Regions from separate parts of the Bradyrhizobium sp. NBAIM01 genome, predicted to be linked through region 2. Evidence: predicted binding sites of a transcription regulator. Region 2 holds the regulator's gene; each other region holds the start of a gene.

Region 1 (2,201 bases), on a different contig from region 2:
TTCGGTGCCGCAGGATTACGGAAACATGACGGCGCCCTGGTCGCGCGTCGTTGATCCCGGTCATGGTCGCGTCGAGGAACCCGGCGTAGGCGACTATTCCGGCGGCTGCAGCCCCGGCGATTTGACCCAATCGTTCAGATGATTGGCAACGTCGGCCTGGCGCGCCTTCTTGAGCAGCGCGTCCCGCTCCGGCCCGGGAGGTAGCTTGGACGCCTGCTCGCGGACCTGCTTCACCCATGCGGACAGCCGGTCCTGAAGGGTCAGTTGCTGCTTGAAACGTCGTCGCTTGAACATGGCGCGCTCTTTCCGTGCGATGAGGCGGGAGCGCGAGGTGAGCGTTCTCATCACCGATAGTGGCCGGGGTCCGCGCGGTGATGATGCATTAGGATCCGGAAATGGATCCGCGTCTGTTCAGTTGTGCACGCAGAGCAAAGCGGGGAGCGTGACGATCCAGCATGGCTGGTTTGTCAGAGGTTGATTTATCAACCGAAAGAGGCCGCCAGACGAGGCGGCCTCCGGTCATCCCAGGAACTTGCCACCAGGGCACCGAATGAGGTTGCGGTGACGGCGAGGAAGGCCACGAAATACCATAGGCGATGCATGCCGCGGCAACGCGGACGCGCAGCCATGGTTCATGAAGCTGTTTCGAACAGCTCTGTGGTCTTCTGGTCCAGTCGGCAAGACAAAAACCCTTGGGGCTGTCCTAATTAGGACACCCGCAGAGACAGATTAGAACAGTTAGAGAATTCTCCCCTTGAAGCGGATTGGCTGGGCCATTTTGATTTCCATCGCATCGGGTTTGGCTTTCGTCTTGTTGACGAAGCCGAATTGTTTCCGCGGTACCGAGCGCCTGACGCTAACCGGCTGGGAATGTGTTCAGGACAGGCCGCCGCTTTGACACTGCTGAGGGAAATTAGGGCAAAGGGGAAAACCCGCAAAAGAACATATTGCGAACTGAGAACAAATGGGGTACATTGCTTTTATCGCCGAGCTGCCTCGCAACCGTTTGTCCCTCACGCGAATCCTCGCCATAAGGAGCACGACCCAATGTCCGCAACTGCCCTGCGTATCGTCGAAGGATCTTCCATGGACAAGAGTAAAGCTCTGGCCGCCGCGCTCTCCCAGATCGAGCGGCAGTTCGGCAAGGGCTCGGTGATGAAGCTCGGCAAGAACGACCGCTCCATGGACATCGAGGCGGTGTCCTCCGGGTCGCTCGGGCTCGATATCGCGCTCGGCATCGGCGGCCTGCCCAAGGGACGCATCGTCGAGATCTACGGGCCGGAATCCTCGGGCAAGACCACGCTGGCGCTGCATACGGTGGCGGAAGCGCAGAAGAAGGGCGGCATCTGCGCCTTCATCGACGCCGAGCACGCGCTCGATCCGGTCTATGCCCGCAAGCTCGGCGTCAACATCGACGAGCTCCTGATCTCGCAGCCCGACACCGGCGAGCAGGCGCTGGAGATTTGCGACACCCTGGTGCGCTCGGGCGCCGTCGACGTTCTCGTGGTCGATTCGGTGGCGGCGCTGGTGCCGAAGGCCGAGCTCGAAGGCGAGATGGGCGATGCGCTGCCGGGACTTCAAGCGCGGTTGATGAGCCAGGCGCTGCGCAAGCTGACGGCCTCCATCAACAAGTCCAACACCATGGTGATCTTCATCAACCAGATCCGCATGAAGATCGGTGTGATGTACGGCTCGCCGGAAACCACCACCGGCGGCAATGCGCTGAAATTCTACGCCTCCGTCCGCCTCGACATCCGCCGCATCGGCGCGATCAAGGAGCGCGACGAGGTGGTCGGCAACACCACGCGCGTCAAGGTGGTCAAGAACAAGCTGGCCCCGCCCTTCAAGCAGGTCGAGTTCGACATCATGTACGGCGAGGGCGTCTCCAAGATGGGCGAGATCCTCGATCTCGGCGTCAAGGCCGGTATCGTCGAGAAGTCCGGCGCCTGGTTCTCCTATGACAGCCAGCGCCTCGGCCAGGGCCGCGAGAACGCCAAAGCGTTCCTCAAGGGCAACCCCGACATCACCGCCAAGATCGAGACCGCGATCCGCCAGAATTCCGGTTTGATCGCCGAGCAGATTCTGGCCGGCACGCCGGAGCGCGACGCCGACGGCGAGGAGCCGGCGGACGAGTAAGACCTAACGCGAAAATTTTTCGCGAGGAGCGGGCACTGAGGACGTTGAGTTGCCGACGTCTTCGG
Region 2 (2,201 bases):
TCGCGCGCTGGCCTTCGACGAGCTGCGTCACCAGCACGTATTTGCCGTCGGGGAATTCGATCGCGTCATGATGGCGATCGGGAATGTGCGGGTCGATCTTGCCGAACTTGCCGACGCGAGAGTTCACGGTGCGCGTCCAGATCCAGCGGTTGTCGTAGCGGACGTTGTCGGCGAAAGCGAGCTCCGTCCCCGGCAGCAGACAGACCGCGACGGAGGGATCGGCTTCGGAAGCGAAACCGCGCGTCGAGGTGCCGCGGAAGGTTGTCGTGACGATCGTCTCGCCGACTTCGGCGGGGCGCGTCGCGACGGCATGCAGGCTGTAGTCACACATCGGGTGCTCCTCATGCTGGGATAGCGACCCGCGTCTCTTTCGAGGCGCAGGCCTCTATCAGAGTGGAAGCATACAACGCTCTGCTCGGTTATGGGCAAATCTGCGGCTCGCGTCCGCAGCGCGCGATCACATTATCTTTCCCGGATTCGATAGGAACAAACCTCGCGTCCTTGCATTCGGCCGGAGCTATCAGCACTGCCGGCACAACTCTACCGGCGAAGCAGAAATGGCTGCGCGCCTGCGCGGGGGAATGTCGCGCGGGAAGATGGACCGGACAGCCGGCGCAGAACCAGAGAAACCGTCCAGCCGGAGCGGACAAGTATCCGCTCCGATCCTGGATCGCCGATGCCGATCGAAACGCGCGCGGCGCTTGATGTTTCCCGTATCAGTACTTCCGGTAAAGCCCGATCAGCTTGCCCTGGATCTTCACGCGGTTCGGCGGAAGAATGCGGACCTCGTAGGCGGCATTGGCGGGCTCGAGCGCGATCGAGGCGCCGCGGCGGCGGAAGCGCTTGAGCGTGGCCTCCTCGTCGTCGATCAATGCCACCACGATGTCGCCGGTATTTGCGGTCTCGTTGCGCTGGATCAGCGCCATGTCGCCGTCGAGGATGCCGGCCTCGACCATCGAATCGCCGCGCACTTCGAGCGCGTAGTGCTCGCCCGAGCCGAGCATGTCCGGCGGCACGCTGATGGTATGGCTGCGGGTCTGCAGCGCCTCGATCGGCGTGCCGGCGGCGATGCGGCCCATCACGGGCACCGCGACGGGGCGCTCGCCCTCGTCCGCGGGCGGGCTGGAGCTCGCGCGCACCTTGCCGAGATTGCCCTCGATCACGCTCGGGGTGAAGCCACGGCGATTGCCGGCGGCGGCCTGGAGCTCGGGCAGCTTGATCACCTCGATGGCACGGGCGCGGTTGGGCAGGCGGCGAATGAAGCCGCGCTCCTCGAGCGCAGTGATCAGGCGATGGATGCCTGACTTCGAGCGCAGGTCGAGCGCATCCTTCATCTCGTCGAAGGACGGCGGCACGCCGCTTTCCTTCAGACGTTCGCTGATGAACCGCAGAAGCTCGTATTGTTTGCGCGTCAACATCTCGACCAAAGTCCCCCGGTTGATGTCGTTCGATTCCGACACGATGAAGCCGGCACTAAGCCGCTACATCCTCGAAACAAATCATGAACGGACACTATATGTTCGATATGTGTTCCGCAACTGCTTAATTTATGGTGAACGCGGCCAAGCTCGCGGAATGCGTGTGGCTGGGCGGCTCAGACGGGCAGCCGGAGCACCTCGCAAGGCGTGCCGGCCTCGGCCTTCGGCGCGAACGGTGCGCGCACCAGAAGTACCTGTGCCGCAGCGAGATTCGCAAGAAGGGAGGAGTCCTGATGGCTGACCGGAAGGGCGACGCGCGTGCCGTCGTCGCGCTCCTCCAGCCGCGCACGCAGATAGTCCTCGCGCTGGTCGTTGGCGGCGAGATCGCAGCCCAGCACGGCGCGCTCGCGCCGATGATGAATCGCTGAACGGCCCGACAGGGCGCGAATCAAGGGGACCATGAACAGGAAGGCGCACACGTAGGACGACACGGGATTGCCGGGCAGGCCAATCACGCGCATCGCGCCTATCCGACCGTGCATCATCGGCTTGCCCGGCCGGATCGCGATCTTCCAGAACGCCATCGCGATGCCTTCGCCCTTGAGCGCCTGCTGGACCAGGTCGTGGTCGCCGACCGAGGCACCGCCGGTCGTGATCAGGATGTCGGCGCCGCTCTCGCGCGCGCGGCGGATGCCGGCGGACGTCGCCTCCAGTGTATCGGCGGCAATTCCGAGGTCGATGGTCTCGGCGCCCTCGCTGCGGGCGAGCGCATGCAGGGCATAG
Region 3 (2,201 bases), 110 kb from region 2:
AGCTTAGGCCGGAAAAGCCGTGGACCAAAGAACTGTATTTATGTAGCAGGAACTCTCGGAAGCCCGCCCGAGAAGCACCGACCAATCATTCCCGCCGATACCTGCCCGATCGTCTCCGAGAGCGGCAAAGTGACCAACGTCCTTTTCGTCTGCAGCGCCAATCGCCTCCGCAGCCCTACCGCCGAGCAGGTGTTTTCGACCTGGCCGGGGATCGAGACCGACTCGGCCGGCATTTCGAACGGCGCGGACGTCTTGCTGTCCGCCGAGCAGATTGAATGGGCCGACGTCATCTTCGTCATGGAAAAGACCCACCGGACCAAGCTGAACCGGAAATTCCGGTCCAGCTTGAACAACAAGCGGGTCATCTGTCTCGACATTCCGGACGACTATGAATTCATGGATCCTGTCCTGGTGCGGATCCTTGAAAACCGAGTCGGCCGTTATCTGCGCCGAGACTAGCCGCCTCTTCCCAAGTCCTAGAACGGGATATCGTCGTCCATGTCGCTGTTGCGGCCGCCGCCGGCGGCAACGGGACGGCGCGGCGCGCTGCTGACGGGTCCGGAGGAGCCGAAGTCGCCGCCCGGCTCGTCGCCGAAGCTGCCACCTCCGCCGCCGCCACCGCGGCCGTCCAGCATCGTCAGCGTTGAGTTGAAGCCCTGCAGCACGACCTCGGTCGAGTATTTCTCGACGCCGCTCTGGTCGGTGTACTTGCGGGTCTGGAGCGCGCCTTCGATGTAAACCTTTGCGCCCTTCTTCAGATACTGTTCGACGATCTTGCAAAGCGGCTCAGAGAAGATCACGACGCGATGCCACTCGGTCTTCTCCTTGCGCTCGCCGGTGTTCTTGTCGCGCCAGGTCTCCGAGGTCGCGATGCTCAAATTCGCGATCGGCCGCCCGTCCTGGGTGCGGCGGATTTCGGGATCCTTGCCGAGATTTCCAACCAGAATGACCTTGTTGACGCTTCCCGCCATCGCCGCTCTCCACTCCGAATGCCACTGAATTTCAAAAGGGCGAATCCGCTGCCCGCGTTCCTCTGCGCCCGCTAGGGCGACCCTATACGCTTGCGGACACCGATCAGCCTGCCACCCCCAAGGTTATCCCCACATATAGCATCGCGCGCACGTTTGTTCCAGATTTGTTCTTCATCATGGGCGGGCAGACATTTTCCCGCGTGCCGCGAAAAACGTCAGCCCCGAATGGAACCTTTTCGAGTTCCCTTGAATAGGAAAAAACTCTTAACATTCATCAAGATGGAACCTGTCAATAGTCTGGCGAGTGTGGCTTTCCGGAGACGGACTCTGCCCTTTCCTTAGGCTACCTTTGCCTTGGAATTGATTCATATGGGTGTCGCGTCTGATCAGCCGCTTCAGGGACTTTCATGAAGCGGACGAAACTTGGGGAGACTGCAATGAATAAGATTCTTTTCGGCGTAATCTGTGCAATGGCATTGGGGCTGTCGGCTCCGGCAAGCGCGGCGGATATGGCTGCGCGTCCCTACACCAAGGCTCCGGCCCCGGCGGTCGCCGCGGTTTACGACTGGAGCGGCTTCTACATCGGCGTCAACGGCGGCGGCGGCACGAGCCGCAAGTGCTGGGACTTCGTGACCCCGGTCACGGGCGTTCTGGTGGCTGAAGGCTGTCACGATGCGACCGGCGGCACGGTCGGTGGTCAGATCGGCTACCGCTGGCAGTCGGCCAATTGGGTGTTCGGCCTCGAGGGCCAGGGCAACTGGGCTGACTTCTCGGGGGACAACGTCAGCCTCCTCTTCCCTGGAAGCGCTTTGGTCACCGGTGATCGTAACCGCTCTCACATCGATGCTTTTGGCCTGATCACGGGCCAGGTCGGTTATGCCTGGAACAACGTGCTGCTCTATGTGAAGGGCGGCGCCGCCGTAGTCGGGGACAAGTACGACGTCTATGCCGCGCCTGGCACGCCTGGCGCCGGCACGCTGCTGGCGTCGGCTCGCGAGACCCGCTGGGGCGGCACCGTTGGCGCCGGCCTGGAATTCGGATTTGCTCCGAACTGGACGCTCGGCGTCGAGTACAACCACATCTTCCTCGGCGACCGTACGATCGCCTTCACGACGCCTGCGGGCGTTGCCTTCGGGAGCGATCGCATCAGTCAGGACGTCGACATGGGTCTAGTCCGCCTGAATTATCGCTTCGGCGGCCCGTTGGTCGCGAGGTACTGATATCCCACCT
Region 4 (2,201 bases), on a different contig from region 2:
GTCTGCGGCGAGCCGATCCCAGTGATAAAGCGCTAGCACCGGACCGCCGGTGTCGTAGAACGCAACCGCCTCGCCGGTCTCCTTCAGCCGGCGCGAGAAACCGAGCGCGTCGTAGAAGGCGATGCTGGCGCGGATGTCGTTCACACCGAGCGTGATGACGGTCAGCCGCGGCACCGGCACCGCGAGTTCCTTGAGCATGCGACACCTCTTGCATGTGTCCGCTCAAAACAGGCTGAGCTGATCACCGTTCCGCTTCGGCCGCGCAAAGTGATCAATGGTCAGCTTGGAGCGCCGCTTGTTGAGGCCGAGCCTCTCGCAGGCGATCTCGAAGCGGCGGCCGATGGTCCAAGCCATCGGTCCGGTGCCCTTCATCCGCTCGCCCCATTTGGCGTCGTAGTCGCGCCCGCCCCGCATGTCGCGGATCAGGGTGAAGACGTGACGATAGCGGTCCGGATAGTTCGCCATCAGCCATTCGCGGAAGAGATCGCGCACCTCCAGTGGCAGCCGCAGCAGCACATAGGCAGCCTCCTTGACCCCGGCATGGGCGGCGGCGTCGAGGATGCGCTCGATCTCGGAATCGTTCAGCGCAGGGATCACGGGCGCGACCATCACCGTGGTGGGAATGCCGGCGTCCGAGAGCTGCTTCAGCGCCTCCAGCCGTTTCGGCGGCGTCGAGGCCCGCGGCTCCATCGTGCGCGCCAGCTTCGGATCGAGCGAGGTGACCGAGATCGCGACCTTGGCGAGGTTGCGCTTGGCCATCCGCTGGAGAATGTCGATGTCGCGCAGCACCAGCGCCGACTTGGTGACGATGCCGACGGGATGCCCTGCGCGCTCCAGCACTTCCAAAATGCCGCGCATGATTTTGCGCTCGCGCTCGATCGGCTGGTAGGGATCGGTGTTGGTGCCGATCGCGATCATCCGCGGCTCGTAGCCGGGAGCCGCAAGCTCCTTCTCGAGCAGCGAAGGCGCCTCGGGCTTCACGAACAGTTTTGACTCGAAGTCGAGCCCCGGCGACAGGCCGAGATAGGCGTGGGTCGGCCGCGCGAAGCAATAGACGCAGCCGTGCTCGCAGCCGCGATAGGGATTGATCGAGCGGTCGAAACCGATGTCGGGGGAATCGTTGCGTGTGATCACCTTGCGCGAGGTGTCGACGGCGACACTCGTCTTGAACGGCGGCAGCTCGTCGAGGCTCTGCCAGCCGTCGTCGAAAGCGACCCGCGCCTCGGCCTCGTAACGGCCGCTGGCGTTGGACTGCGCGCCCCGCCCTCGCCGTCGCGCGCGGTCGATGGCGACGCCAAGCTCGGGGAAATCTGAAGGCGCACCCGCCGGCTCGGAGGGCGCCGTGACCGGCGGGTGCTTGAGAGCATGAGAGGATGCTGGACTCATGCAGCCAAGATAGCACGACATAGGAACAAATCAAGAACACAAATCAAAAACGTGAAAACAACCCCATGCACAGTAGAGCTGCCCAAACTTCGCGCGCCTGCCTTTGACCTCACGCAACACAGCCGTCACGACCATCCCGTTTCATGCCCGACGGATCGATCGCCCCGGAACCGGGTTGGTGACGATCGCGAAGTGAAGGTCGGCAGGAACATGACAATCCAACAAAAAACGGCCGAAGCGAGCAGCGACCTCGATCTGCTCGATCGCTATTGGCGCGCCGCCAACTACCTCTCGGTCGGGCAAATCTACCTGCTCGACAATCCGCTGCTGCGCGAGCCGCTGCGGCCCGAGCACATCAAGCCGCGTCTGCTGGGTCATTGGGGCACGACGCCGGGCCTGAACTTCATCTACGCCCATCTCAACCGCGTCATCCGGGCGCTCGATGTCAGCGTGATCTATGTCTGCGGTCCCGGCCATGGCGGTCCGGGCATGGTCGCCAACACTTATCTCGAAGGCAGCTACAGCGAGATCTATCCCGATATTGCGCGCGACGCGGACGGATTGCGCAAGCTGTTTCGGCAGTTCTCCTTCCCCGGCGGCATCCCGAGCCACGCCGCGCCGGAAACGCCGGGCTCGATTCACGAAGGCGGCGAGCTCGGCTATGCGCTGGTGCACGCCTATGGCGCCGCATTCGACAACCCGGATTTGATTGTCGCCTGCGTGGTCGGCGACGGCGAGGCCGAGACCGGCCCGCTCGCTGCGTCCTGGCACTCCAACAAGTTCCTGAACCCTGCCCATGACGGGGCGGTGCTGCC

What was found. The regulator LexA, encoded in region 2, represses DNA repair genes until DNA is damaged. The targets are predictions, from matches to a motif close to TGTTCNNNNTGTGTTCNG.
Region 1: the regulator LexA is predicted to act here: its motif matches at 939-956, upstream of recA (recombinase RecA).
Region 3: the regulator LexA is predicted to act here: its motif matches at 1,126-1,143, upstream of I6F31_RS21860 (single-stranded DNA-binding protein).
Region 4: the regulator LexA is predicted to act here: its motif matches at 1,408-1,425, upstream of I6F31_RS27640 (PA0069 family radical SAM protein).

The regions. Positions count from the first base shown of each region.
Region 1 is NZ_JADYVU010000003.1:480,930-483,130, forward strand. It holds gene I6F31_RS13065 (hypothetical protein) at 94-294, opposite strand; gene recA (recombinase RecA) at 1,048-2,136, shown strand.
Region 2 is NZ_JADYVU010000006.1:210,069-212,269, forward strand. It holds gene I6F31_RS21310 (hypothetical protein) at 1-331, opposite strand, end outside; gene lexA (transcriptional repressor LexA) at 717-1,418, opposite strand; gene glp (gephyrin-like molybdotransferase Glp) at 1,595-2,201, opposite strand, start outside.
Region 3 is NZ_JADYVU010000006.1:323,348-325,548, reverse strand. It holds gene I6F31_RS21865 (low molecular weight protein tyrosine phosphatase family protein) at 130-459, shown strand; gene I6F31_RS21860 (single-stranded DNA-binding protein) at 477-971, opposite strand; gene I6F31_RS21855 (outer membrane beta-barrel protein) at 1,409-2,191, shown strand.
Region 4 is NZ_JADYVU010000010.1:151,988-154,188, forward strand. It holds gene I6F31_RS27635 (VOC family protein) at 1-198, opposite strand, end outside; gene I6F31_RS27640 (PA0069 family radical SAM protein) at 223-1,386, opposite strand; gene I6F31_RS27645 (phosphoketolase family protein) at 1,597-2,201, shown strand, end outside.